DNA from 4 places in the Micromonospora sp. SH-82 genome. Region 3 is predicted to be linked to each of the others. Evidence: riboswitches for the same ligand, from Rfam matches in the RefSeq annotation. Region 3 holds a riboswitch; each other region holds the start of a gene.
What was found. A riboswitch is a leader RNA that binds a small molecule or an ion and turns the genes downstream of it on or off. The one in region 3 is predicted to bind cobalamin.
Positions count from the first base shown of each region.

Region 1 (7,048 bases), 2.9 Mb from region 3:
CTCGCCGCCGCCGTCGTCGGCCTGGTCTCGGTGCCGTTCACGCTGATGGGGCTGGCCATCGGATACTCGTTGCCGGCCAAGGCGGCGATCGTCGTGGCGCAGGTCGTCTTCTTCCCGCTGGCCTTCGGCGGAGGGCTGCTCTCCGGCCCCGGTCAGGCCCCCGGATTCATCGAGGCGATCGCGCCGTACCTGCCGACCCGGGGGGCCGTCGAACTGATGTGGGCGGCGGTCGGCGACTTCCGACCCGAACCACTCTCGCTGGTCATGCTCGGGGTGTGGATCGTCGCCCTCGGCTCCCTCGCCGGGTGGGCCTACCGACGGGACGAGGGACGCCGGTTCAGCTGAACCGTACGCCCGCCCCCATCTGACCGGTTCGGCTGCGCCGGTCGACGCGACGGTGCCACGATTCGGACAGGGGCGCCCCGTCCGGCGTCACCGAACCGGTACGGCGGAGGGGGCGGGCGTGGCGAACGTACCACCGGGTGTGCCCTGCTGGGCCGACCTGGCCACCGCCGACCTGGCCGCGGCGAAGCGGTTCTACACCGAGCTCTTCGGGTGGACCGGTCGGGTCACCCCCCAGCCGGAGGCGGGCGGGTACACCACCTTCCTCCTGGACGGGCTGGCCGCCGCCGGGGTCGGCCCCCCGGCCACCCCGGAACAGGTGCCGATCTGGTCCACCTACGTCGCCACCGACGACCCGGAGCTGGTCGCCACCCGAGTCGAGGCGGCCGGCGGACAGGTGGTGGTCCCCCCGTTGCAGATCTTCGACCAGGGACGGATGGCGGTCTTCGCCGACCCCGCCGGTGCCACGTTCAGCGTCTGGCAGCCGATGGAGATGCGTGGTGCCGAGGTGTTCAACGCCCCCGGCGCGATGAGCTGGACCGAACTGGTCACCCCCGACCCGGAGGGCGCGAAGACCTTCTACGAGCTGGTCTTCGGCTGGCAGCCGGAGGACCACTCCACCGACCCGGTCACCTACACCGGCTGGCGGTGCGGGGACCAGGTGGTCGCCGGGATGATGCCGCCGATCGGGGACGGGTTCTCCGCCGGACTGCCCGCGTACTGGTCGGTGTACTTCGCGGTGGCCGACGCCGACGCGGCGGCGGTCCGCGCCACCGAACTGGGCGGTGACGTGCTGGTCCCGCCGATGGACGCCCCCGCCGGTCGGACGGCCGCACTCCGCGACCCCCAGGGCGCCCTCTTCTGGATAGTCACCCTCCGCCCCGAAGGAAGGGCCCCTTACTGACGCATACGGTCGAGAGGGGTCCCCTTCTCGCAGTCGAGCCCCGGGGAGGCAGGGGTGCGGCTCGGGTCACTGGTGTCGGCTGTGGCGGCGGCGGACGGGAACGACGACGGGGCCGTGCTCGCCCTGGATCACCCGTACGGTGGCCCGGTAGTGCTCGGTCAGCAGTTCCTCGGTGAGCACCTCCCGGGGTGGGCCGACCGCCACCACCCGCCCCTGCGCCAACAGCACCAGCCGGTCGGCGTACTCACCGGCGAGGGAGAGGTCGTGCATCGTGGCCAGTACGGTGAGCCCGTGCTCGCGCCGGAGCCTGTCGACCAGCTCCAGCACCTCCTGCTGGTGGCCGATGTCCAGGGCGCTCGTCGGCTCGTCGAGCAGCAGGAGGGTGGCGCCCTGGGCCAACGCCCGGGCCAGGAAGACCCGCTGTCGTTCCCCGCCCGAGAGGGTGTCCAACTCCCGGCGCGCGAAGTCGAGCAGGTCGAGTTGGGCGAGGACGTCCCAGGTCGCGGCGAGGTCGGCGGCCGACTCCCGGCCGAGGGCCGGAATGTGCGGGGTCCGGCCGAGCAGGACGTAGTCCAGCACCGCCATGCCGGGGGGTACGGCCGGGGACTGCGCGACGGTGGCCACCGTCCTGGCCCGGTCCCGACGCCGCAACGCCGCGCTGGGCGTACCGAAGAGGGTGACGGTGTCCGCCACGGGCAGGAGGCCGCCGACGGCACGCAACAGGGTGGACTTCCCGGCGCCGTTCGGTCCGATCACGGCGACCCACTCACCGGCCGTCACGGTGAGGTCGACCCCGGACAGGACCGGCACCCCGCCCAGGTCGACCCGCAGGTCCCGGACCTGGACGGCCGGTCCTGCCGGGGTGGGGAGATGTCCGGTGCTCATACCGTCAGCCGCCGACTGGTCCGCAGGACCAGGACGAAGAACGGGCCACCGAGCAGGGCGGTGACCACCCCGATCGGGATCTCCCCGGGCGCGGCGACGGTCCGGGCGACGACGTCGGTCAGGGTGAGGAAGGCCCCGCCGAAGAGCAGCGAGAGTGGGAGGATCACCCGGTAGCTGGATCCGGCGAGCAGCCGGAGGGCGTGCGGGACGATGATCCCGACGAAGCCGATCAGCCCGGCGGCGGCCACCGCCGCGGCGGTGCCGAGGGAGGCGGCGGCGATCAGCAGGTACCGGGACCGCTGCGGGTGCAGCCCGAGGCTGGTCGCCTCGTCGTCGCCGAGGGACAGGACGTCGATCTCCCGCCGGTGCAGGAGCACCACCGCCACGGTGATCACGAAGTACGGCAGGACCATCCGGACGTCGCCCCACCCGGCGGTGGCCAGCCGGCCCAGCAGCCACGAGTAGACCTGCTGGATGCTGTCGGCGTTGCGTTGCAGCAGGTAGGTCTGGCCGGCGGAGAGGAACGCGGAGACCGCCACCCCGGCCAGGATCAGTGTCACCGGTGACCGGTGGCGGCCCTGTGCCGAACCGAGCAGGTACGTCATCAGGACCGCACCGAGCGCCCCGCCGAACGCGGCCAGGGGGACGGTCACCGGCATCGCGCCGATGGCCGCGCCCCCGAGGGCGATGACCGTGGTGACCGCGAGTCCCGCCCCGGCGGCCACCCCCAGCAGGTACGGGTCGGCCAACGGGTTGCGGAACACCCCCTGGTAGCAGCCACCGGCCAGGGCGAGCAGCCCGCCGACGAGCAGACCGAGCACCGCCCGGGGGAGCCGCAGCTCGGTGACGATGGCGATCTCCCGTTCGGAGAGGCCGCTGTCGAGGCGTACTCCGGGGATCAGGTTGAGCAGTTCCGCCGCGACGCTCAGCGGAGGAAGGCTGACCGGGCCGAGGGACACCCCGACGACGAGCGCCACGGCGACGGCCACCAGGCCGGCGACCAGCCAGCCCGGCCGCAACCCGGCCGGCGCGCCGCCGGGTCGGGCGGGCACGCCGGACCGGGTCGTCGCGCCGGGCCGGTGGGTCATGTCGGATCGACTGTCGGGTGAGGCCGGTCGGCCATGTCGGGGCCGAGGGCTGCCGCGTCGGGCCGGTGGGTCATGTCGGGGTCGAGGGTCAGGCCGGGACCTTGGCGACCGCGTCCACGATCGCCCGCAGCAGGTCGACCACGCGCGGACCCCAGCGCGAGGCGACGTCGTCGTCGAGGGCCACGATCTGGTTGTTCTTCACGGCGGTCAGCCCGGACCAGCCGCTACGCTCCTTGACCGTCTCCGCCGACTGCTGGCAGCACTTGGTGTCGGCCAGGAAGATGAAGTCCGGGTCGGCCTGGACGATGACCTCCTGGGACAGCTGCGGGTAGCCGCCCTGCTTGCCGTCCGGGTCCGCGGCGTCGGCGATGTTCTCCAGACCCACCTGGCTGTAGAGCGAGCCGATGAAGGTCTTGCTGGTGGCGGAGTAGAGCTCCGGTCCCAGCTCGTGGAAGTAGGTCAGCTTCTCGGCACGCTGCGGCAGGTCGGCGACCAGCTTGGCGATGTCGTCGCGCATCCGCTTGGTGACGTCGGCGGCGCCGTCGGCGTTGCCGGTGAGGGTCCCGAGGTCGGTGATCTGCTGGTACGAGTCGTCCAGAGTGGTCGCCGCCGGGGCCAGGAAGACCGGGATCTTCAGCGTGGTCAGCTGATCCACGATCTTGTTCATGTCGTTGGAGAGGACCACCAGGTCCGGGTTCTTCCCGGCGATCGCCTCGGCGTTCGGCTGGAAGCCGGACAGGTCGGTCTTCGGTGCCTCGGCCGGGTGGTTCGACTGGTCGTCGACGGCGGTGACCTGGTCACCGGCCCCGATGGCGAAGAGCATCTCGGTGGCGGTCGCGGAGAGCGAGACGATCCGTTCGGGCCGCGCGTCGAGGGTCAGCTCCCCGACGGTCACCGGGTAGGCGGACCCGTTGCCGGGGCTGGGCGCGGTGGTGGGCTCGTCGGAGTTCTGCGCGCAGCCGGCGAGGGCGAGCGCGACGGCCGCGGTCACCGCCGCGAAGATCCGAGGGGTACGTCTGGACATCGGTGGTGCCTCCTGTCGGCCGAGGAGTCTGGTGCTTCGCCGACAGGGCAGAGGGTGGCCGCCGTCCGCGAGGCGCCCTTCCTCGAGAGCGCGGGTCGCGACCGTGCCGTAGGCGACCTGGCTCGTCCCCGCACGCGGTGCGGACGGGGCATCACAGTTGCGGGACAGCTCCGGTTTCGCACCGGCTTCGCTGCGGGACGGTCGCTAGCACCGTAGCGCACCTCCGGCCGACTTCGTTACCGCAGGTGGCACCGGGTGACGTGCGCTGCACCACCCCGAAAGGGTCGGGAGGGGTCCCTCCGATGACGAGGGACCCCTCCTCACTCGGTCAGCAGTACTGGGCCTGCTTGCCGATGGCCCGATACGGGCAGTCGGCGTACTCGCTGATCAACAGGACCGCGGTCCGGTTACGCGAGGTCTGGGCCGGGATCACCTCGTCGGGCGGGTAGAAGCCCCCGCCCCCGGAGCGTCCGGGGTACATCTCGAAGGTGTACGCCCAGATCCCGTGCTGCCCCCACATCCAGTCGATGCTGTCGCCGTCGGTGACGTACAGGTCGCTGGACTGCTGCGGGGTGTACCCGTTCGTGGCGGCCATCTGCTGGCCCAGTGTGGCGAAGGTGTTGTACTGGTCGGCCGTCATCCCGGTGGGGGTGTTCGCGGTCGTCCAGCCGAACGGCCAGAGCACCAGCTCGGAGTAGGTGTGGAAGTCGATGTTGGCCTTGATCTGCTGGACCCCACCGACGACCCGGCTGTTGACGAAGTTGCGCAGCGCTGCGGTCTCCGGCGCGGAGAAGGCCGACGGACCCCGGTAGGTGTCCGAGGCGGGGGAGCCGGACGATCCGCCACAGCAGCCCCACCGGTACGACCAGTTCCGGTTGAGGTCGGTGCCGACGAAGGCCGAGCCACTGTTGGGCTGCCGGTTCTTCCGCCAGGACCGGTACGACCCGGTGGCGATGTCGTACTCGCTGCCGTCGGGGTTGACGGTCGGGACGATCCAGATCTCCCGGGTGTTGACGATGTTGGTGACCCGGGTGTCCGAACCGTACGAGTCCGTGAAGAGGTTCAGCAGGTAGATCGCCATCTCCACGGTGAGGTGCTCGCGGGCGTGCTGCTGCGAGTTGAACAGGATCTCCGGCTCGTTCTCGTCGGTGGCGACGTTGTCGGAGATCTTCACCGCCATCAGGTCACGACCCTGGTACGACGAGCCGATGCTGATCTTGCGGGCGATGGTCGGGTGGTCGGCGACCACCTTGTTCACCACCGCCGTCAACTCCGCGTAGTCGTGGTAGTTGCTGTCGGCCGCCGGGAAGCCCATCGTGCTGAAGTCGTCGCCGTGGTCGTGGCCGTGCTCGTCGGCGGCGGGGACCGCCTCCAACCGGAAGCCCAGCCGGGTGATCTGGGCCGCCTCCGCTCGGGTGGCCGAGACGTGCAGCACCCCGTGCTCGACGAAGTCGATGGCGGCTCCGGTCCCGGCGACGGAGTTGCGGTCGGCGATCGTACGGGGTCCGAGCACCCGGTACTCGACGGTGGCCGATCCGGTGTCGCGGTCGGGGGAGGGCCGGGCGGAGACCGGCGCGGTGGCGGCGGCCACCAGCGACATGCCGACGACCATGGCGAACGCCAGGTGTCGACGGAGGGGGATACGGATCATGCGAGCCTCCTCGGGCGCGCCTGCCGCGTTCTGCGTCAGGCTCTCCACGCCCACTCACATGGTCATATCAACATGTGTCGCTGAGGCAATCATCCCGACCGGATCCTCATACCGGCAACGAGCTTCACCCTTGACGCAGTGGATGAAAACCGGCGCCACCCGCCACCGGTCGGAGCACCCCGGTCAGCGGGCGTCTTCCGGCCCGTCCGCCGAACGCCCGGTCGAGGTCCCAGAGCCGGTCGAGGTCCCGGAGCCGGTGGAAGTATCGGAGCCGGTCGAGGTCCCGGAGCCGGTGGAAGTATCGGAGCCGGTGGAGGTGTCGGGGTCGGCCTGCTGGTCCTCCCCGGCCAGGGCGGAACGCAGCCGCTCCTTCTCGACCCGGCGGCGCTCCGCCGCACCGGCCATCTCCTCGCCCATCTGATCCCGAAGCCCCCGCAGCAGCAGGAACGACAGGGCGGCGGAGAAGACCAGCGCCAGCAGCAACTTCAGGAACAGGCTCATCTGGACGAACCAGAGCGCCGCGAGCACCGCGACGAACAGCCCGACCCGGCCCAGCGTGTACTTGACCGCCGCGCTCACCCTGTCACTCCTCCTCCACGTCGCCGCAGGACCCGCGCCCCCGGCGTACCGGTCAACCCGTCCGGCGGGCCAGCCATCGCACGCCGGGGAACCAGACCACCGCGTACGTCACCGTCCAGGCCGCGGCACCCAGGGCACCCGAGGCCAGCGACGGCAGACCCGCCACCAACCCGGCGGTCACCAGTCCGACGACCACCCCGACCACTACCGCCACCAGCGCCGAGACCACCCGGGCGGCACCGAACTCCCAGGAGCGGAAGTCGTCCCAGAACAGCCACGCCGGGAGGATGACCGCGAGCCAACCGTTCGCCTGGCCGAACTCGCCGGCACCGAACCAGGCGAACGCCAGGTCGAACAGGACCAGCGCCAACGCCCCGATGACCACCCCGGCGAGCGCCACCCCGAGCAGGTCGCCAAGGGTCAGGATGCGCCCTTCGGCGTCCCGTCGGGGGAAACCACTCTGCTCACTCATGCCGGGGCCAGGGTACGCGGTGACTCAGGCCCAGACCTGCTGCGGCTCGGCGCGCCGCTGCGCCAGGGGCGGGGCGGGATCGTACTCCCGGACCACCTCGTAG
Region 1 covers NZ_CP148049.1:1,383,075-1,390,122, reverse strand. The annotation lists gene WHN02_RS06485 (ABC transporter permease) at 1-345, shown strand, start outside; gene WHN02_RS06480 (VOC family protein) at 464-1,246, shown strand; gene WHN02_RS06475 (ABC transporter ATP-binding protein) at 1,313-2,131, opposite strand; gene WHN02_RS06470 (FecCD family ABC transporter permease) at 2,128-3,219, opposite strand; gene WHN02_RS06465 (ABC transporter substrate-binding protein) at 3,308-4,243, opposite strand; cobalamin riboswitch at 4,338-4,483, opposite strand; partial or broken gene WHN02_RS06460 (M14 family metallopeptidase) at 4,575-5,894, opposite strand; partial or broken gene WHN02_RS06455 (DUF4229 domain-containing protein) at 6,195-6,473, opposite strand; gene WHN02_RS06450 (hypothetical protein) at 6,526-6,945, opposite strand; gene mqnE (aminofutalosine synthase MqnE) at 6,970-7,048, opposite strand, start outside.
Region 1: another riboswitch for cobalamin. It lies ahead of WHN02_RS06465 (ABC transporter substrate-binding protein); the one in region 3 lies ahead of WHN02_RS19260 (peptidase).

Region 2 (7,048 bases), 270 kb from region 3:
TGGCCGAAGGGTCGGTCGCCCAGGTGCGCGGCGCCGACCCGGGTCAGGCACCTCGCCGCGATCTCGTGGTCGGCCCGCCCGGTGCGTTGGAAGGTCGACAGGTGTGGCCCCCGCCCGAGCAGCACCAGCTCCGCCACGGTCAGGGCGGTCTCGCCGCCGGTCTCCTGGACGACCACCGCCAGCCGACGGGCGGCCTCCCGCGCCGACAGCGCGGACAGTTCGTCGCCGTCGACCTCGACCCGTCCGGTGCCGCTGCGCAGGGCACCGTAGAGCAGCCGCAGCAGGGTGGTCTTGCCGCTGCCGTTCGGGCCGATCAGCCCGAGGACCCTACCCGGTCGGGCGGTGACGTTGACCCCCTCGATCACCGGGTTCGCGCCGTACCGCCAGGAGACGTCGGTCGCCTCGATCATGACGTCGCCTCGAACCGGTCGACGATCCGCTCCAGCCCGTCGACCGACAGCGGCGAGGGCGGCTCGGTGAAGTTGAACAGCTGGGTCAGCACGGCCCGGTCGCGTACGGCCTTGAGGTTCTGCGCGCCGGGCAGCCCGGTCAGCGCCTGCTCGACGGCGCGGGGGTCACCGTCGCCGTACAGCAGGATCAGCACGTCGGGGTTGCGGCCGAGCAGCTCCTCGACGGTGACCTCGAAGACCCGCTCCTCGACGTCGCCGAAGACGTTGCGCAGGCCCGCCGCCTCCAGCTGCGGGTGGGCCATGCTCCCCGTCCCGTACGCGTACGTGGTGCCCCCGCCGACCGTCGGGTACAGCACCGCCGCCGTACGACCGGACCCGTTCCCGACCTTGGTCCGGATCGCGGTCATCCGTTCCTTGAGCGCCGTCACCGCAGTGGTGGCCTTCGCCTCGCGGCCGAACACCCGGCCGTAGGACTGCATCTGGGCGTAGACGTCGTCGAAGGTCGGCGTGGACGTGCTGTCGGGGCACATGGCGGGCTCCTCCAGCAGGGGGATGTCCACCGCCGAGAGGGTGTCCCGGGACAGGTTGTCCACCTCGCCGAGGACCAGGTCGGGCTGCTGGCTGATCACCACCTCCTGGGAGATCTGGAGGTGGCCGCTGGTGTCGGTCTTGTCGGTCAGCAGCGGGATCCGGTCCAGGGCGGTCTGGGTGGCCGCGTCGTAGTACTCCTTCGGGTACTGCCCGGCCCGGGCGGTGACCCGGTCCAGCACCCCGAGGGCCTGCAGGTACGGCACGGCGGCGCTCTTGAGCAGGACGACCCGCTGCGGGGCGGCGTCGAAGGTGACCTCGGTGCCGCAGTTGGTGACCGTCAGGGGGTAGCCGTCACCGCCCGCCGTCGGCTCACCGCCGCCACCACCCCCACCGCAGGCGGCGACGAGCAGCACGGTGGCCGAGGCGGCGGCGGTGGCGGCCAGGCGGAGACGGGACATGACTCTCCTCGACGGGGTCGGGCGCTCAGGCGCCGGTGGCGTGCAGACGACGGATCAGGATCACCAGGAACGGCGCGCCGAGCAGGGAGGTGATGATGCCGATCGGGATCTCCTGCGGGGCGAGCAGGACCCGGGCGACCACGTCGGCCCAGACCAGCAGGATGGCCCCGAGCAGGGCGGCCACCGGCACCACCCGCACGTGCGGGGCCCCGACGATGCGCCGGGCCAGGTGGGGGACGACGAGGCCGACGAACCCGATGCTCCCGGCGGCGGAGACCAGGATCCCGACGGTGAGGGAGACCACGACGAGCAGGCGCATCCGGAACCGGTCGGGGGACACGCCGAGGGTCTGCGCCGTCTCGTCGCCGATGGCCAGGACGTCGAGCCGTCGACCGGCGACGGTCAACAGGAGGATCGTGCCGAGGACCACCACGGCGGCGATCGTGAGCAGGGCGTTCCACCGGGCCAGCCCGAGGGATCCGAGCAGCCAGAACATCACCGACCGGGCACCCTCGGCCGACCCCGAGGCGAAGATCAGGAAACTGGTGGTGGCGTAGAGGGCGTACCCGACGGCGACCCCGGCCAGCAGCAGCCGGATCGAGGTCACCCGGCCGCCGGTACGCGCGATGAGGAAGACCAGCAGCGAGGCGGCGAGCGCGCCGAGGAAGGCGCTGGTCGGCAGGGCGTACTGCCCGAACCCGGCTCCGGCGCCGAACAGGATCGCGGCGGCGGCCCCGCTGGAGGCCCCGGAGTTGATGCCGAGCAGGTACGGGTCGGCCAGCACGTTGCGCACCATCGCCTGCAGGGCCACCCCGCAGACCGCCAGTCCGGCGCCGACCAGCATGCCGAGCAGGACCCGGGGGAGCCGGACCTGCCAGACGATGGCCTCCTCCGACAGGGTCCAGGTCACCTCACCGGGGACCCCGACGAGGTGGTAGCCGATGATCCGGGTGACTGTGAGCGGGGCGATGCCGATGGCACCGGAGCCGACCGCCACCACCCCGGTCACCAGGAGCGCGACGGTGAGCCCGATCAGCCAGGCGCCCGTACGGCGTCGTCGGGTGGCGACGCCGAGCAGGTCCTCCTGCTCCTTCAGCAGGGTGGCCATCTGCGTACCCCCAGTGCGACACCGTCGTTCCTGCAAAGTCTTGGCAAAAGCTAACAGCATGATCAGGGGGGTGAAAGGGGCGGACCCGCTGTTCACTGTGAGGTCGCCCGCACGCCACCCCGCCACACCGTAGGCTCACTGTTGCAAGATACTGGCAACAGCGAAGTTTCGGCAGAACCCATCAAGGAGTGCTGATGACGGCGTACACCCTGCCCGACATGCCCTACGACTACGGCGCCCTGGAACCGGCCATGTCCGGCGAGATCCTGGAGCTGCACCACAGCAAGCACCACGCGGCGTACGTCAAGGGCAGCAACGACGCCCTCGACCAGCTCGCCGAGGCCCGGGAGAAGGGCGACTTCGGCAGGCTCGTGGGGCTGGAGAAGACCTTCGCCTTCAACCTGTCCGGGCACGTCCTGCACTCCATCTTCTGGAACAACCTCTCCCCGGACGGCGGCGACCGCCCCGACGGGGACCTGGCCGCCGCGATCGACGAGCACCTCGGCGGCTTCGAGGCCTTCGCCGGGCAGCTCTCCGCAGCCACCAAGAGCGTCCAGGGCTCCGGGTGGGGCGTGCTGGCCTGGGAGCCGCTGGGGCGGCGGCTGATCGTCGAGCAGGTCTACGACCACCACGGCAACGTCGGGCAGGGCACCACCCCGCTGCTGGTCTTCGACGCCTGGGAGCACGCCTACTACCTGCAGTACCGCAACGTCCGTCCGGACTACGTCGACAGGCTGTGGGACCTCGTCGACTGGGCCGACGTGACCGCCCGCTTCGACGCCGCCCGCGCCGGCGCACCCCGGATCTGACCGGCGTGCCGGCCCCCACCCCCGCCGTGGCGGAGCTGGTGCAACGCGCGGCCGGGGTGATCGCCGCCACCCACCGTGACGACCACGCCGGAGCCGAGGAACTCCTCGCCGCCTTCGACTCCGAACAGGCCAGGACCCTCGGCTTCCACCTCCTCGCCGACCTCCTCCTCGGCCTGCTCCGGGCACAGAGCGGACAGACGATGGACGCCCTCGTCCGGGAGCTGACACTGCTCGTCGCCGACGCCGCCCAGGCGCCGCCGACCTGACCGTCCGACCCGCGTCGGGTCCCGCCACCGCCCGGGCGGGACCCGACGCACCACAGACCCCCCACCGAGACCTCGATCGACCGGACCGGGTGCACGCCGTACGATGGTCGGCGGTGTTGGTTCGCCCCACCCACGACAGGTGTGGGGCGTCGTAAGAGGGAACCCGGTGTGAATCCGGGACTGCCCCGCAGCGGTGAGTGGGAACGACCGCCGTCATCGGCACTGGACCCGCAAGGGTCTGGGAAGCGACGGCCAGTAGGAGACCGGGTGCACCGGTCACGCCCACGAGTCCGAAGACCTGCCCGCACCGCGTACGCGTCCGCGTACGCCGCCGACGGCCCCGTGGGAGGGCCCGGGCGAGGCCGGTCGTCGTACCGTGCCCGACCCTGCCCTCCTCGATCCGTCGGCTCGCACCGCCCGGACCTCGAGGGAAGGAATCCCAGGCGTCATGACCACACCGTTCGGTACCAGTACCGTCCTCGGCTATCCCCGCATCGGCCCGCACCGGGAGCTCAAGAGCGCCCTGGAGGGCTACTGGGCCGGCCGCGTCGACGCGGCAGCCCTGGACACCGTCGCCGACGACCTGCGCGAACAGACCTGGCGCACGCTGCGCGACGCCGGCCTGTCCGCCGTACCGTCCAACACGTTCTCCCTGTACGACCACGTTCTCGACGCCGCCGTGGCGGTCGACGCCGTACCGCAGCGGTTCCGTCGGCTCGGTCTCGACGAGCGGGACACCTACTTCGCCATGGCCCGGGGCACCGCGCAGGAGCCGCCACTGGAGATGACGAAGTGGTTCGACACCAACTACCACTACCTCGTCCCGGAGATCGGCCCCGAGACCGTCCTCACCGCCCGCCCCGGCAAACCCCTGAAGGAGTACGCCCAGGCCGAGGCGCTCGGCATCACCACCCGCCCGGTCCTGGTCGGCCCGGCGACACTGCTCCTGCTGGCCAAGCCGACCGACGACGCCCCCGAGGGGTTCACCCCCTTCGACCGGCTCGACGACCTCGTCGACGTCTACGCCGACCTGCTCGGCGCCCTCGCCGACGCCGGTGTGCCCTGGGTGCAGCTCGACGAACCGGCCTACGTCGCCGACCGGACCGACGCCGAGACCGACGCGCTCCGGGCCGCGTACACCCGGCTCGGGACCCTGACCCGCCGCCCCGCCCTCTTCGTCGCCGCCTACTTCGGGGAGCTGGGGGAGGCCCTCCCGGCCCTGCTGGACACCCCGGTCGAGGCGGTCGGCCTGGACCTGGTCGCCGGTCCCGCCGACCTCGACCGGCTCGCCGGGTACGGGCCGATCCCCGGCCGGACCGTCGTCGCCGGCCTGGTCGACGGGCGTAACGTGTGGCGCACCGACCTGCGCGCCGCAGCCGCCGTCGGGGCCACCCTCACCGGCCTCGCCGACACCGTGGCCGTCGCCACCTCCTGCTCCCTGCTGCACGTCCCGGTCGACCTCGCCGCCGAGACCGACCTCGACCCGCAGGTCCGCGACCGGCTGGCCTTCGCCCGACAGAAGGTCGACGAGGTGGTCCTCCTCGGCCGGGCACTGCGCGACGGAGTCGCCGCCCTGCCCGCCGCAGCGCCACCGGCCCCGGCCGGCTGGCGGGACGACGCCGTCCGCGCCCGCCTCGACGCCCTCCGCCCCGAACACACCCGGCGGGGTCCGCACCCGGACCGGGCCGCCGCCCAGCAGGCCCGCCTGGGACTGCCGCTGCTGCCCACCACCACCATCGGCTCGTTCCCGCAGACCGACGAGGTCCGACGGGCCCGCGCCGAACACCGGGCCGGTCGCCTCGACGACGCCGGGTACGCCGACCGGATGCGCGCCGAGATCGCCCGGGTCGTCGCCGAACAGGAGACCCTCGGCCTGGACGTCCTCGTCCACGGCGAACCGGAACGCAACGACATGGTGCAGTACTTCGCCGAACACCTCGACGGGTTCGTCGCCACCGCCCACGGGTGGGTGCAGTCGTACGGCTCCCGCTGCGTCCGACCGCCGATCCTGCACGGCGACGTGTCCCGCCGGGCGCCCGTCACGGTGGGCTGGTCGAGCTACGCCCAGACCCTGACCGACCGGCCGGTCAAGGGCATGCTGACCGGCCCGGTGACCATCCTCGCCTGGTCGTTCGTCCGCGCCGACCAGCCGCTGTCGGAGACCGCCCGGCAGGTCGCCCTCGCCCTGCGCGACGAGGCCCGGGACCTGGAGGCCGCCGGGATCCGGATCGTCCAGGTCGACGAGCCGGCGCTGCGGGAACTCCTGCCCCCGCGCCGCCGTGACCACGAGTCCTACCTCGACTGGGCGGTCGCGGCGTTCCGGCTCGCCACCAGCGGGGTCGCCGACGCCACCGCCATCCACACCCACCTGTGCTACTCGGAGTTCGGCGAGGTCCTCCCCGCCATCGAGGCCCTCGACGCCGACGTCACCAGCATCGAGGCGTCCCGGTCCCGGATGGAGATCCTCGACGACCTCGCCACCGTCGGCTACACCCGTGGCGTCGGACCCGGGGTCTACGACATCCACTCGCCCCGGGTGCCCGACCACGACGAGGTGACCGCAGCGCTGCGGCGGGCGGTGGCTGTCGTACCCGCCGACCGGCTCTGGGTCAACCCGGACTGCGGGCTCAAGACCCGCAGCTACGACCAGGTACGCCCGGCGCTGGCCGCCCTGGTCCGGGCCGCCCGGACGGTCCGTGCCGAACTGCCGTCCACCGCACCGGCGGACACCGCAGCCGGCCGGGCCTGACCGACGGCACCGCCGACGGGGTACCCGACCCCGTCGGCGGTGCCCGGCCGTTCTCCCCGCCTCGAAGGGTGTGAGAAGGGTGCCCCTGTCTACCGCAGGCGTCAGGAAGGGGCCCCTCCTTCGCGGGGGTGCTGACCGGACAGCGACGGCGGGGGAGCACGCCGTATCCTTTTGCCCGTTACCGGGCAGCACTGCGGGAGGATGACGTGAGTAATCGGATCGAGACGCTGGAGTTCCAGGCGGAGACCCGGCAGCTGCTTCAGCTGATGGTCCATTCGATCTATTCGAACAAGGACGTCTTCCTGCGGGAACTCATCTCCAACGCCTCCGACGCCCTGGACAAGCTGCGTCTGGAGTCGATGATCGACAAAGACCTCCAGGTCGACACCGGTGACCTGCACGTCGAGCTGGTCGCCGACCCCGAGGCCCGGACGTTGACGGTCCGGGACAACGGGATCGGGATGTCCCGCGACGACGTGGTCGCGCTGATCGGCACCATCGCCCGGTCGGGCACCGCCGAACTGCTGCAGAAGCTGCGCGACAGCCGTGACAGCGCCGCCTCCCAGGAACTGATCGGCCAGTTCGGCGTCGGGTTCTACGCCACCTTCATGGTCGCCGAGAAGGTCACCCTGGTCACCCGGCGGGCCGGGGAGACCGAGGGGACCCGCTGGGAGTCGACCGGCGGCGGCACGTACGAGATCGCCACCGTCGACGACG
Region 2 covers NZ_CP148049.1:4,582,766-4,589,813, reverse strand. The annotation lists gene WHN02_RS20430 (ABC transporter ATP-binding protein) at 1-410, opposite strand, end outside; gene WHN02_RS20425 (ABC transporter substrate-binding protein) at 407-1,399, opposite strand; gene WHN02_RS20420 (FecCD family ABC transporter permease) at 1,425-2,507, opposite strand; gene WHN02_RS20415 (superoxide dismutase) at 2,702-3,316, shown strand; gene WHN02_RS20410 (superoxide dismutase) at 3,322-3,582, shown strand; cobalamin riboswitch at 3,683-3,902, shown strand; gene metE (5-methyltetrahydropteroyltriglutamate--homocysteine S-methyltransferase) at 4,031-6,331, shown strand; gene htpG (molecular chaperone HtpG) at 6,598-7,048, shown strand, end outside.
Region 2: another riboswitch for cobalamin. It lies ahead of metE (5-methyltetrahydropteroyltriglutamate--homocysteine S-methyltransferase); the one in region 3 lies ahead of WHN02_RS19260 (peptidase).

Region 3 (7,048 bases):
GTGGCCGCCGCGATCCGTTCCGGGGAGGCGGATCCGCTGGTCAACGCCAGGGCGGTGAGCGCGTGCGGGGTGAGCTGGACCGGCGGGGGCGACGCGGTCAGGCTGCCGGCCGTCTCACCCCGGCCCGGGGTGGCGGCGAAGGTGACCACGTCGGGAAGGGGACCCTCGGGCAGGGCCGCCGTCTCGGCGGCGACGAGGTGGGCGTACGCCTGGGGGCTGCGGCGGACCGTCTGCGCCGCGTTGTTGATCAGGATGTCGAGTGGTCCCTGGGCGCTGACCGAGTCGGCCAGGGCGATCACCTGGGCGGGGTCGCGCAGGTCGATCCCGACGACGCGCAGCCGGTGCAGCCAGTCCGCGCTGTCGGGCATCGCGGCGAAGCGGCGGACCGCGTCGTGCGGGAAGCGGGTGGTCACGGTGGTGTGCGCGCCGTCGCGTAGCAGCCGCAGCGCGATGTACATGCCGATCTTCGCCCGGCCCCCGGTGAGCAGCGCCCGTCGGCCGGTCAGGTCGGTACGGGCGTCGCGGCGTTCCCGGTTCACGGCGGCGCAGGTGGGGCAGAGCTGGTGGTAGAAGGCGTCCACCTCGCGGTAGCGCTGTTTGCAGACGTAGCAGCCACGTGGCTGGTGCAGGACACCGGCGGTGGTGCCGGTGGTGGGGGAGGCGAGCGGGATGCCCTGGGTCTCGTCGTCGATGCGGCCCGGTGCGCCGGTGGCGGTGGCGGCGGTCACGGCGAGGTCGGCGGTCAGGATCTCCTCCCGACGTCGCGTCCGCCGCTGCTGCTTGATCGTCTTGTAGAGCCCGGCGGTGGCCCGCTGGACCCGTACCACGTCCGGGTGGTCGGGAGGCAGGTCCGCCAGGTCCTCGATGACGCGCAGGCAGGTCTCCAGCCGGCTCTGGTCGATGCCGTCGGGGCCGCCGTCGAGGGTGTTGTCCGCTGTCATGCCGCTGATGTCCCGATCCCGTCCCTGCGCCGGGGTTGTCCGGCCCACCCGTGAAGTCCGACCCGAAACTGTACGCACCGCGCCGGCGTCACCGCATCCCGCCTCCGTCCACCGGCCTGGACGCCCCCGGGTGGGCATCGACGGGGACCGGTGCCGCCCGCCCCCACAGGTCCCGACGACTTAGGTTAGCCTTCCCTGACTCTGCGAGTGCGGGGCGGGCCGGGAGGACGAGTGCGGCAACCATCGGAACGTGCGGCGGGGCTGGGTACGCTCACCGCGCTCTACGTCACCCAGTACCTGGGCATCGGATTCATCACCGTCGGGCTGGCCGCCATCCTGCGCGACGGCGGCACCTCCCTGCAGACCCTGGGCCTGTTGCAGGCCATCGGCCTGGTCTGGCCGCTGAAGTTCCTCTGGGCGCCGCTGCTCGACAGGTACGGCTCCCGTCGCCTCGGCCACTACCGGTCCTGGCTGCTGGTGCTCCAGAGCGGACTGGTCCTGGCCCTGCTGGCGCTGGCACCGTTCGACAGTCCGGTCGACCGGCTCGGCCCGGTCGTGGCGATCTGCGCCGGGTACGTGGTCCTGTCCGCCACCCAGGACGTCGCCGCCGACGCCGTGGCGGTACGCGTGCTCTCCGCCCGGACCCGCGGGACCGGCAACGGGATCCAGGTCGCCGCCAGCTACCTCGGCAACCTGCTCGGCGGCGGTGCCTGCGTGGTCGTGTACGACCGTTTCGGCTGGGTGCCGGCGATCCTGCTCCTGGCCGCCCTGACCGCGGTCGGGCTGGTGGTGGTGTGGCGGTTCCGGGAGGCGCCCCGCGCCGACCGGGTGGTGGCGACCGGCGAGGCGTACCGGGCGCTGTTGACGGTGCTGCGCCAACCCGGGTGCCGGCTCTGGACCTTCGGCGTGGTGCCGCTGGTCTACGTCGGTGCCGGTGCCGCGTACGCCCTGGTCACGCCGGCTCTTGTGGACGCCGGATGGTCCCTGGAGCGGGTCGGGACGGTGACCGGGGTGGTGATCAGCGTGCCGGCGATCCTGGCGGGTCTGCTCTCCGGGCTCGGGATCGGACGGTTCGGCCGCCGCACCGTGCTGGTCGGCGGGGGAGTGGCGCTGGTGGTCTCCACGGTCCTGCTGCTGCCGCTGATGGACGGCGACGCCCCCCTGGTGGCGACGGTCGCGGCCCTGGCGGGGTTCCTGTCGGCGTACACGGTGCTCAACGTGGTCGTCTACACGGTCAACATGGACTACTCCCGGCCGGACACCGGCGGCACCGACTTCACAGTGCTGTCGTCGTTCGGCCTGGTCTGCTCCTTCCTGGCGGCGTCCGCCGGTCTGGTCGCCGCGGCCCGGACCGGGTACCCGGCGGTCGCTGCCGGTGCCGCGGTGCTCGTCGGGCTCGGTGTCGTGGTCGGGGTCGTCCACCAGCGGCGCTTCGGTGACCGGGTCCGCCCGGACGGACGGGTCGGGGACGTGCCACCGGTGGTGGTGGCGTCCGATCCGGACCGCGTCGCCGCCCACTGACCGGGAGGGTTGGTTGCCCACCACATCCGCCATCTGCTTAGGTATGCCTAACCTAACTTGATGCCGGAGGAAGTCTGATGACGTCGACACCCCTTGCCCACGGCGACCTGCTCGACGAGGTCGTGATCACCACCGAGGTCGACGTCGACGCGCTCACCGAGGTCTACCACCGGGTCCACGCCGACGACCTCCACCTCCTCGACCACAGCACCCCACCGGCGAGCGACCGGATCCGGTGGACGGTCGAGGCCGACGGCTTCGAGGGGTCACTCGGCTACGTCGCCGGTGAACTCGTCGGGGCGGTGCTGGGCTGTCCACTGCCGCCGGAGACGCTGTGGTGGCGCGACCTCACCTCGGTCACCGACACCGCCCTGACCACCGAGTGGCCGAACCGGACCTTCGCCGTGTGCGAGGCGTTCGTCCTGCCCGAGTTCCGCCGCCACCGCCTGGGCGTCCGGATGATGACCGACCTGCTGGACCGTCGTGGTGAGGAGCGGGTCACCCTCGCCGTCACCGAGACCAACACCCGGGTCTGGCACGCCCTGCAACGCCTGCGCTTCCAGCACGTCGGCGACCTCGTTCCCTTCCCGGGTTGGCGCTCACACCGGATGCTGGTGCGGTCCCTCCCGCTGTCCGCCTCCCGGTAGCGGGCCGGGCCGGCGCGACGGATGTCGCATTGACATCCGCTGCTGCGGCAGACGAGACTGACGCGACAACTGCACACCTGCGCGTACGTGCGGGGGAAGTCCGGTCGAAGTCCGGCGCTGGCCCGCAACGGTAGGCCACCGAGGAGAGATCCCCTCGGTGGCGAGCCCGAATACCCGCCGTACCCGCGATGTTCCCGCTCCTCACCCGTCGTGGCCCACGGGTCGGAGGCCGACCGGCCCTGCCCCGCGCAGGCCGGGCCGGGTTTCGACGACCGCCGGGCCGGAAAGGCGCGTCCGATGGTCGCCCGCCCGAGCCGGCACCGCCTGCTCACCCTGTCCAGCGCGGTGCTCACCGCGTTCACCCTCACCCTCGGCGTCGCCGCGCCCGCCGGTGCCGCCCCCGCAGCGCCACCCGCCGACGTGGCAGCCGTCCAGGCCGTGGCCCCCCGCCCGGCCGCCGCCGCCGGCTGGCTGGCACGCCAACTCGTCGACGGGGAACGCTTCGAGGCGGTCTTCGGCGGCGTCGCCTACCCCGACGCGGGGCTGACCCTCGACGCCGTCCTCGCGTTCGCCGCCGCCGGGGTCGCCGACGACTACGGCGCGAACGCCCTGGACTGGGTCACCCGAGCGGACATCCGCGACGGGTACCTCGGCGACGGGGTCACCGAGGCCTACGCCGGAGCCACCGCCAAGCTCGCCCTCACCGTCGCCGTACGCGGCGACGACCCCACCGACGTGGGTGGAGTGGACCTGGTCAGCCGGTTGCAGTCGCTCCAGGCGCCCGACGGCCGGTTCAGCGACCGGTCCGCGTACGGCGACTACAGCAACACCTTCAGCCAGTCGTTCGCCATCCTCGCCCTGACCCGTACCCCGCAGGGCGCACCGGCCACCGCCGCCCAGTGGCTGGCCGGGATCCGGTGTGCCGACGGCGGCTACCCGGTGGTGGCCGCCCAGGCGACCTGCGTCTCCGACGTGGACGCCACCGCCCTGGCCGTGCAGGCGCTGCGCGCCGCGGGCCGGTCCGCCGACGCCACCGCCGGTCTGCAGTGGCTGGTGTCGGTCCAACGCACCGACGGAGGCTTCCCCAACGCCGACGGGCTGTCCAACGCCAACAGCACCGGCCTGGCCGCCCAGGCCCTCCGCGACGGCGGCCGACCGCTGGCCTGGCTGCGGGCCCGGATCCACCTCGTCGGGCTCCAGGTCGGCTGCTCCGGGGCCCCCGCCGACCGGGGGGCGATCGACTTCGACGGCGGCTCCTTCGACCCGGCCACCGCCGTCCGGGCCACCACCCAGGCCGTCCTCGGCCTGACCGGCACCGGGTACGCCCACCTGTCCACCACCACCGCGACGCCGGGCGCGCCCAGCCTGCCCTGCCTCTGACCCTCGAAGGAGTCCAGATGTCCAGTTCCATCTCCACCACCCGCAGGCGACTGGCCGGTCTGATCGCCGCAGCCGTCGTCGCCGTCGGCCTGGTCGCCGCCGACCCCGCCCCCCAGGCCGCCCAGGCCGCCCCCTGCACCGGCACCACCGGCGTCACCGTCGTGGTCGACTACGGACCCCTCGGCGGCGGGGTCCAGGTCGGCTGTCACGTCGGTGACCCGGCCACCGGGCTGGCCGCCCTGCAGGGCGCCGGATTCACCGTGACCGGCACCGCCCGATGGGGGCTCGCCTTCGTCTGCCGGATCAACGGGCAGCCGACCTCCGCGACCGAGCCGTGCGTCAACACCCCGCCCGCCACCGCGTACTGGTCGTACTGGCACGCCGCCGGTAGCGGCAGCCCCTGGACCTACAGCACCTCCGGGGCGAGCAGCTACAACCCGGCACCGGGCACCGTGGAGGGCTGGCGCTTCGGCACCGGCACCGCCCCGAGCATCACCGCCCCCTGACGCCGGATCGCCCCACCTGACCCGGCGTACCGGGTGACGACCGTCGCTCTGGCGCAGTGGCGCCCACGAGCGGTACCGTGTCGACACCCGGTGCGCCGGGTACACATCTGCATACGTCCTGTGTGGGGGGAAGCCGGTAGAAGCCGGCGCTGACCCGCAACCGTGAGCGAACCATCGCGAGCCGGAACGCCCCACCGCGGACGAGCGGCTTCCACTGTCGAGGTCTACAGGGTGAAGTCCGGGCCACCGAGGATCCTCGGCCACGCCGTCCGACCGGACGGACGCGGTCGACCCACGGATGCCTTCCGGAGCTTCCACCGACCGCTCTGCGAAAGGCACCCCATGCCCACCTCCCGGACCCGTCGCCTCGGCGGCGGACTCCTCGTCGCCACCGCGGCCAGCCTGGCCGTCCTCGTCGCCACACCGCACGGTGCCGTCGCGACCTCGGCCGCCGCCCGTGACGGCGCGACCTGGCTCGCCGACGAGTTCACCGACGGGACCCTGCCCGGCCCGTTCGGCGGCGTCGACTGGGGACTGAGCATCGACGGGGTGCTCGCCCTCGCCGCCACCGGCGCGGCCCCGGCGACCCGTGCGGCCGCGACCGCCCGGATCGCGGCGAACGTACGCTCCTACAACAGCTACGACGACTACGGCATCGAGGGCTTCACCGACGGCGGCGCGACGGCGAAACTCCTCTACCTCGCCACCGCCACCGGTGCCGACCCCCGCGACTTCGGCGGACACGACCTGCGGGCCGAGACGTTGTCCCTGGTCGCCGCCGCCGACACCGGCCACCAGCACGGCCGGATCACCAGCCGGACCACCGAGGCCACCGGCCCGGACGCCAGCAACACCTTCGACCAGTCCTTCACCGTCCTGGGCCTGACCCGCAGCGGTGAGGTGGCCCAGCCCACTGTCGACTTCCTCGTCCGCCAGCAGTGCCGGGCCGGCGGTTTCCGGCTCTACCCCGACGCCGACGGCGGCCCGTCGCCCTCCTGCGACGACCAGAGCACGCCCACCCTCGACGTCGACTCCACGGCGATGGCCGTCCAGGCCCTCCTGGCCGCCGCCGAGGGCGGCGCCACCGGGGCGGCCGAGTCCGCCCGACGGGGCGCGGACTGGCTGGCGACCCAGCAGCACACCGACGGCTCCTTCGGCGGCTCCGGACCGACCACCGGCGCCAACTCCAACAGCACCGGACTCGCCGGGCAGGCCCTCGCCGCCGCCGGCCGCAGCAGCGAGGCCGCGCGGGCGGCGACCGCGCTGACCGCCCTCCAGGTCACCGCCGCCACCGGGGGTGCCGCCGCCGCCGAGGCGGGTGCCATCGCCTACAACACCGACGCCCACGCCGCCGCGGTCGGCCAGGGCATCGCCGACAACGACAAGGACCAGTGGCGGCGCGCCACCGCCCAGGCGATCCTCGGGCTGGCCCAGGTGCCGCTGGGTGGCATCGGCGTCGACCCGCCGCAGTCCCCCGAGCCCACCCCGACCGGTGGACCCGGTGAGCCCCCGCCGACCGGCCAGCCCACGCCCCCGCCCACCGGCACCGCGACCCCCACCACCGGGGCGCCGACCGCCTCACCGACCCCCGGCACCACGCCCGACACCACGCCGAGCACCCCCGGCCCGAGCAGCACCCCGTCGCCGGCGCCCACCACGACCACCCCGGTCGCCGGTGCTCCCGGCGGTGCCCTGCCGACCACCGGCGCGTCGATCGTCACCTGGCTGGTGGTCGCGCTGGGCAGCATCGCCGGGGGAGTGGCGCTGCTCGTGTTCGCCCGACGGCGGGCACAGTGACCGGTCCGGTCACCCGGACGGGACTCGTCGTCGCCCTCGCCGCCGCCGGCACCCTCGGCGGACCCACCCCCGTCCGGGCGGCGCAGGGCTCCGCCGGACCCTGCCCGGACGCCTCCGGGGTCACCGTCGTGGTCGACTTCAAGGAACTCGGCGGGGGAACCGTGGTGCGCTGCGCCCCCGGGGAGCAGAGCAGCGGACTCACCGCCCTCAAGGGCGCCGGCTTCCAGGTCGCCGGCACCCTGCGGTGGGGCGAGGG
Region 3 covers NZ_CP148049.1:4,314,577-4,321,624, reverse strand. The annotation lists gene WHN02_RS19275 (SDR family NAD(P)-dependent oxidoreductase) at 1-941, opposite strand, end outside; gene WHN02_RS19270 (MFS transporter) at 1,173-2,462, shown strand; gene WHN02_RS19265 (GNAT family N-acetyltransferase) at 2,540-3,109, shown strand; cobalamin riboswitch at 3,138-3,305, shown strand; gene WHN02_RS19260 (peptidase) at 3,407-4,489, shown strand; gene WHN02_RS19255 (hypothetical protein) at 4,507-4,995, shown strand; gene WHN02_RS19250 (cell wall anchor protein) at 5,338-6,792, shown strand; partial or broken gene WHN02_RS19245 (hypothetical protein) at 6,789-7,048, shown strand, end outside.

Region 4 (7,048 bases), 500 kb from region 3:
CTGGGACAGGGTCTGCGGCAGCAGCTGCGCTCGCAGTTCCTGAACCGCCAGATCCTCGTCCTGCCACAGCTGCGCCTCCAGCGGGTCGATGACATAGGGTTTGTCGCTCACAGGAATCTCCTCAATCGAGACCGGTGGAGACCTGCCCTACGAGATCCGACAGTCAGTGGTTCACCGGCGCGGGGAGGTCATCCCCGCACCGACGAACCACTCCGGCGGCGGCGTACGGGTCAGAAGTCGTCGTCGAAGGCGACGGTTCCGGTCACGCCCACCTGGTACGCGGAGACCCGACGTTCGAAGAAGTTGGACAGTTCCTGGACGTCCTGCAACTCCATGAACCCGAACGGGTTGGCCGAGCCGTACCGGGGGGCGATGCCGAGCTGCGCCAGTCGACGGTCCGCGACGTACTGGAGGTACTCCCGCATGTCGGTCAGGGTCAGACCGGGCACCCCCTGGCCGAGCAGGTCCTCGGCGAACTGGACCTCGCACTCGACCGCCTCGGCGACCATGTCACCGACCTGCCGGGCGAGGTCGTCGTCGAAGAGGTCCGGCTCCTCCCGGCGTACGGTGTCGACCACGTCGAAGGCGAACGCCATGTGCATCGACTCGTCGCGGAAGACCCAGTTCGTGCCGGAGGCGAGGCCGTGCAGCAGGCCCCGGGACCGCAGGAAGTAGACGTAGGCGAAGGCGCCGTAGAAGAACAGCCCCTCGATGCAGGCGGCGAAGCAGATCAGGTTGAGCAGGAAGGCCCGCCGGTCCTCGCGGGTACGCAGCTCGCGCAGCTCGTCGATGGAGTCGATCCACCGGAAGCAGAACTCCGCCTTGCGGCGGATCGACGGGATGTTCTCGATCGCGGCGAACGCTTCGGCCCGCTCCTGCTCGTCGGGGACGTACGTGTCGAGCAGGTTCAGGTAGAACTGGACGTGGACGGCCTCCTCGAACAGTTGACGGGACAGGTAGAGCCGCCCCTCGGGCGAGTTGACGTGCTGGTAGAGGTTGAGCACCAGGTTGTTGGCGACGATGGTGTCCCCGGTGGCGAAGAACGCGACGAGCCGACTGACCAGGTGCCGTTCGGCCGGGCTGAGCCGGTCGAGGTCGGTGAGGTCTGCGTGCAGGTCCACCTCCTCCACCGTCCAGGTGTTCTTGATCGCGTCGCGGTACCTGTCGAAGAAGTGCGGGTAGCGCATGGGCCGGAGGGTGAGGTTCATCCCGGGGTCGAGCAGCATGTGCGTAGTCCTCGTGGCGTCGGGGTCGCGTGGCACGGCGGAGGGTGTCGCGGAGACCGTCACTGGCACGCCTCGCAGGACTCCGGGTTCTCCAGGGAGCAGGCCAGGGCCTCCGCCTCGGCGGTGCTGGGCAGCACCGCGACCAGGGACGCGGAGGCGGCAGCCGCGGCCGAACCGGCCAGGGCGGCGGGCGCGACGGCTGTCGAACCGGCGGCGACGGTGGCCTGCTGGATCCGGGTGGCCGGACGCGACCGCAGGTAGTAGGTGGTCTTCAGGCCGGACTTCCAGGCGTACCGGTACATCGAGGAGAGCTTGCCGATGGTGGGTGCGGCCAGGAAGAGGTTCAGCGACTGCGACTGGTCGATGAAGGGCGACCGGGCGGCGGCCAGGTCGATCAGCGCCCGTTGCGGCAGCTCCCAGGCGGTCCGGAACAGCTCCCGTACGTCCGCCGGCAGCTCCGACACCCCCTGGACCGACCCGTCGGCCCGGCGGATCTCGGTACGGATCCGGTCGGTCCACAACCCCCGTGCCTTCAGCTCCCGGACCAGGGCGGTGTTGATCTGGAGGAACTCACCGGACAGGGTCTCCCGCTTGAACAGGTTGGACACCTGCGGCTCGATGCACTCGTAGCACCCGGCGATGGCGGCGATGGTGGCCGTCGGGGCGATCGCCACCAGCAGCGAGTTGCGCAGCCCGGACGCGGCGACCCGCTCGCGCAGCGCCGACCACCTGTCGGTCTGCACGCCGGTGACCCCCCACAGGTCCGGTTGCAGCTGTCCCCGGGCGGCCCGGGTCTCGGCGAAGGCCGGGTGCGGGCCGAAGCGCTCGGCCAGCCCGGCCGAGGTCTCCAGGGCGGTGAGGTACAGCTCCTCACCGATCCGGGTGGACAGTTCCTTGGCCTCCGGCGAGTCGAAGGGCAGCCGCAGGGCGAAGAAGACGTCCTGCAGGCCCATCATGCCCAGCCCCACCGGACGCCAGCGGGGGTTGCTCGCCGCCGCCTGGGGGGTCGGGTAGTAGTTGATGTCGATGACCCGGTCGAGGAAGGTGACGGCGGTCCGCACCGTGGCGCGCAGCTTCGCCCAGTCCAGGTCCCCGTCGGCGAGGTGGGCGGCGAGGTTGACCGAGCCGAGGTTGCAGACGGCGGTCTCGGAGTCGCTGGACACCTCGATGATCTCGGTGCACAGGTTGGACAGGTGCACGACGTTGCCGGGCTCGGCGGTCTGGTTGCACAGCCGGTTCGAGGCGTCCTTGAACGTCATCCAGCCGTTGCCGGTCTGGGCCAGGGTCCGCATCATCTTGCCGTACAGCTCCCGGGCGGGCAGCTGACGCACGTAGCGACCCTCGGCCTCGGCGGCCCGGTACGCGGCCTCGAACTCCGCCCCCCACAGGTCGGACAGACCGGGGACCTCGTCCGGGTCGAACAGCGACCAGATCCCGTCGTCCTCGACCCGGCGCATGAACTCGTCCGGGATCCAGTTGGCCAGGTTCAGGTTGTGGGTCCGGCGGGCGTCCTCGCCGGTGTTGTCCCGCAGCTGCAGGAACTCCTCGATGTCGGGGTGCCACGGCTCCAGGTAGACGCAGGCCGCGCCCTTGCGCCGGCCGCCCTGGTTGACCGCCGCGACGCTGGCGTCCAGGGTGCGCAGCCACGGCACGATCCCGTTGGAGCGGCCGTTGGTGCCCCGGATCAGCGCGCCCCGGGAGCGGACCCGGGAGAATCCGATGCCGATGCCACCGGCGAACTTCGACAGGTTCGCGACCTGGGCGTAGCGCTGGTAGATGGAGTCGAGTTCGTCACGCGGGGAGTCGACCAGGTAGCAGGAGGACATCTGGGTGTGCGCGGTGCCGGAGTTGAACAGCGTCGGCGAGCTGGGCAGGTAGGCCAGGCTCGACATGAGCCGGTAGAACTCGACGGCCTCCCCGGGCTCCTGGGACAGCCCGCAGGCCACCCGCAGCAGCCAGTACTGCGGGGTCTCCAGCACCTGCCGGCCGGTCGGGTGGCGGAGCAGGTAGCGGTCGTACACGGTGCGCAGTCCGAAGTACTCGAAGCGCAGGTCCCCGGCGTCGTCGACGGCCGCGTCGAGGACGTCGGCGTGGGTGGCGACGAACCGCGCCGTGTCGTCGCCGATCAGGCCGAGGGTGTGGCCGTGGGCGACGGCCTGGCTGAAGGTGGCCAGTCCCTGCCCCCGGACCTCCGTGCCGACCTCGGCGGCCAGCAGCCGGGCGGCGAGTCGGGAGTACTGCGGCTCGGCGCCGATCAGCTCGGCCGCGGTCTGCACCACGAGGCGGTCGACCTCGTCGCTGCTCGCGCCGTCGTAGAGGCCCTCGACGGTACGGGTGGCCACCCGCATCGGGTCGACGTCGGTCAGGTCGGCGGCCCACCGGCGTACCGAGTGGGCGATCTGGTCGGCGTCGACCAGGTCGACGGCGCCGTCACGGGTGCGGACCCGGACCCGTCGTGGCCCGGACGGGTCGGACTCACCGACGGCGGCGGCCGGGAACATCTCGGTGACTGTCACCACTGACTCCTCGCGAGTTCGAGACCGGAGGGTCCGACAGCAGCGCGGGACGGACACCGGCGGACGCACGCCGGTGTCGACGCGGGCTCGCGAGGGCGTCGGCCGTCCCACGCGGCCTCGGACCGCCGCCCACCCACTGCGGGGTACGCGGCGCGCTGGCAGGTCTTCGGACTCGCGGGCCTGACCGGGATCACCGGTCTCCTACTGGCCGTCGCTTCCCAGGCCGGTGTCGGCCCAGTGCTGATGACGGCGGTCGTTCCCACTCACCGCTGCGGGGCAGTCCCGGATTCCCACCGGGTTCCCTCTTGCCTCGTCCGCTCGGGATGAGCGGCCGAACCAGCTGCGCTCGACACCATATATAGGGAGCGCAGCATTGTCACACCCAACATGTCGGGTCCGGGCGTGTCGAGGTCGTCGCAGGGCGACGGCGAAGCGGGGTGGCCACCCCGGCGGAGGCTCGGATCATCGCAAGCGCCGGGGTGGCCGGGTGCGTCGTCCGGCAGCGTCCACACCGAACCGCATCCCCCCTCATGAATACCGCCACATCGAGGTTGTTGCAACCTATGTGCAGCAGTGGCCCGAGGGGTCGGGCGGACAGACTGCTGCGGCGCGGAACTCGTCCGGGTCGACCTCCTCCGTCCCGTCCGGGTCGACGAGGTCGGCGGAGGCGAGGTCGAGGTACGCGACCAGGTCGTCGTCGTGGAGGGCGTCGGGGGTGAGCCACCCGAGCAGGGCGGCGCGGGCTCGCACCCGGTCGCCGGTCCGGCCGGTGCCCAGCTCGGCGAACTCCACCCGGGCCGGGACCTCCCCGACGTCGACGAGGTGTCGGGCCAGACCGGCCGCCGCCGGGAGGGTGAGCCGGAGCCCACCGGCCTCCGTCACGGCGTGTCGGGCGAACAGCTCGGCCCGGTGGTGCGGGGTGTGCAGGGTCAGCGAATCGGCGCGGGCCAGCAGCGCGTGCAGCCGCGCTGCCGGGGTGTCGACGATCGCCGGGGATTGCTGGATCTTGCCCAACTCGACCACCTCCGTTTAGGTTAGGCTTACCTTAGTTGAGAGGTGATGATGAACCAGTCCCGCCCGAAGATCAAGCGGTCCCGCCGACTCGGTATCCCGCTGACCCCCAAGTGCGTGCAGTACTTCGAACGCCGCCCGTACCCGCCCGGAGTGCACGGCCGGACCGCCCGCAGGACAGAGAGCAACTACAAGGTCCGGCTGCTCGAGAAGCAGCGCCTGCGGGCCCAGTACGACCTGCGCGAGGGGCAACTGCGGCGGGCGTTCGACAGGGCGGTACGCCGCCCCGGCAAGACCGGCGAGGAGCTGGTGGTCGACCTGGAGTGCCGCCTCGACGCCCTCGTCCTGCGGGCCGGCTTCGCCCGGACCATCTACGCGGCCCGACAGCTCGTCACCCACCGTCACGTCACCGTCAACGGTCGACGGGTCGACCGCCCCTCGGCCCGGCTGCAGCCGGAGGACCGGATCGGGGTGGTGGAGTCCAGCCGGACCAAGGCCCCGTTCCTCGTCGCCGCCGCCGGGGCGCACGCTCCGCAACGGACCGCCCCGTACCTGGACGTCGACCTGTCCGGGCTCACCGCCCGGCTGATCCGGCTCCCGCAACGCGCCGAGGTGCCGGTGATCTGCGACGAGCAGCTCGTCGTCGAGCACTACTCGCGCTGACCGGACCCCCGATCGAGCACCACTCGCGCCGGTCCCCCGACCGAGGCGACCACGCCGGACGACCCCGCCCCTTGGAAGGGGCGGGGTCGTCCGGCGCAGCGGGGATCAGGACGCCGTGGGCGCCCCCGCCCGGCGGGACCTGAGGAGACCGACGACCACGTCGACCACGAGGAACCCGAGCAGGCTCACCCCGAGCAGGGGCAGAGCCAGGCCGACAGCGATGCTCACCGGCACCCCGACGAGGATCAGCCAGGTGGGAGCGGCGTCCCAGGCACCCCGGGCCGGCGCGGCACCGACGAGCGCCCGGCGACCGTCCCGGGTGGGGCGACGCTGCCACCACATCCGGTACCCCCAGAACGTGACGCAGAGCAGACCGACGGCGAGCGCGGCCAGGACGATCTGGTTGGCCGCCCCGAACAGGACGCCCATGTGCACGAGGATGCCCCAGGAGGTCAGCTTCGCGAGCACCGGCCAGTCGGCGTGGTCGACCCGGTCGGTGACGGTGCCGGTGGACGGGTCGACGGCGACCACGTCGGCGCGGGTCGGCCAGACCTGGTCGACCTGACCGACCCGCCAGGCCGAGGTCGCCTCGGCCGGCGGGGTCACCGTCACCGGCCCGGACAGGCCCGCGTCCCGGGCGACCCCCAGGACCGTGTCGGCGTCGGCCGGGTCCACCTCGGCGGCGACGGGCGCGGCACCGTGGTGTCCACCGGAGACCGCCGGGGCACCGGTGAGCGAGGTCGACACCTGTGGGGTACGGGCGTCCAGGACGTCCAACGCCGACCCGAAGTTCGCTCCCGCATACCGCGACCAGGTCAACCCGGTGGCGGACAGGACGAGCAACCCGGCCAGCAGCCACACCCCGACGGCGGCGTGCCAGCCCCGGGTACGGCGTACCCCCTTGCGGGCCTTGAGGTCGGGGACCAGGAACCGCCGCCCACGGCTGCGGCGCCACCACAGGACCACCCCGCCGAGCGCGACGACCCAGAGCCAGCTCGCCGCCAGCTCCGAGTAGTGCCGACCGAGGTCGCCGAGGTGCAGGTTGCGGTGCAGGTCGTCGATCCAGGTGGTCACCGGGGTCGACCCGAACCAGGTGACCAGCTGGCCCTTCACCGCACCGGTGTACGGGTCGACGTACACGGTGTGCGACTTCTCTCCCAGTTCCGGCAGGGAGAACACCACCTCCGTGGTGCGGTCCGGCTCCGCCGGGGTGGTGACCGAGGTCAGCGCGCCGTCCGGGTGGGCGGCGCGGGCGGCGGCGATCTGCTCGGCGAGCGGTCGGGGCTGGTCACCGACGGCGTCCACGAACAGCTCCTGGCGGTAGACCACCGCGTCCAGCTGCGGTACGACCGTGTACAGCAGCCCGGTCAACGCCGCCACCACGATGAAGGGGGCGACCAGCACCCCGGCGTAGAAGTGCAACCGCAACAGCAGTGCACCGGCGCCGGAGGTCGGGTTCCGCCGCCCGGGCGGTCCGGCGGGTGGAGGTGTCGACGGGGCCGTCTTCGGCAGCTCCGGTGCGAGTGACATGGGCGGGCCTTCCTGACTGGCAGCGGCGACGCCGCTCGGGGAGATGCGTCGAGGCAGTAGTCGGCTGTCCGCCCAGGCTGGTTCCCGGCGATCGCCGCCCGG
Region 4 covers NZ_CP148049.1:4,814,408-4,821,455, forward strand. The annotation lists gene WHN02_RS21215 (hypothetical protein) at 1-111, opposite strand, end outside; gene WHN02_RS21220 (ribonucleotide-diphosphate reductase subunit beta) at 231-1,226, opposite strand; gene WHN02_RS21225 (ribonucleoside-diphosphate reductase subunit alpha) at 1,286-3,727, opposite strand; cobalamin riboswitch at 3,883-4,098, opposite strand; gene WHN02_RS21230 (hypothetical protein) at 4,304-4,765, opposite strand; gene rpsD (30S ribosomal protein S4) at 4,805-5,416, shown strand; gene WHN02_RS21240 (PepSY-associated TM helix domain-containing protein) at 5,522-6,946, opposite strand.
Region 4: another riboswitch for cobalamin. It lies ahead of WHN02_RS21225 (ribonucleoside-diphosphate reductase subunit alpha); the one in region 3 lies ahead of WHN02_RS19260 (peptidase).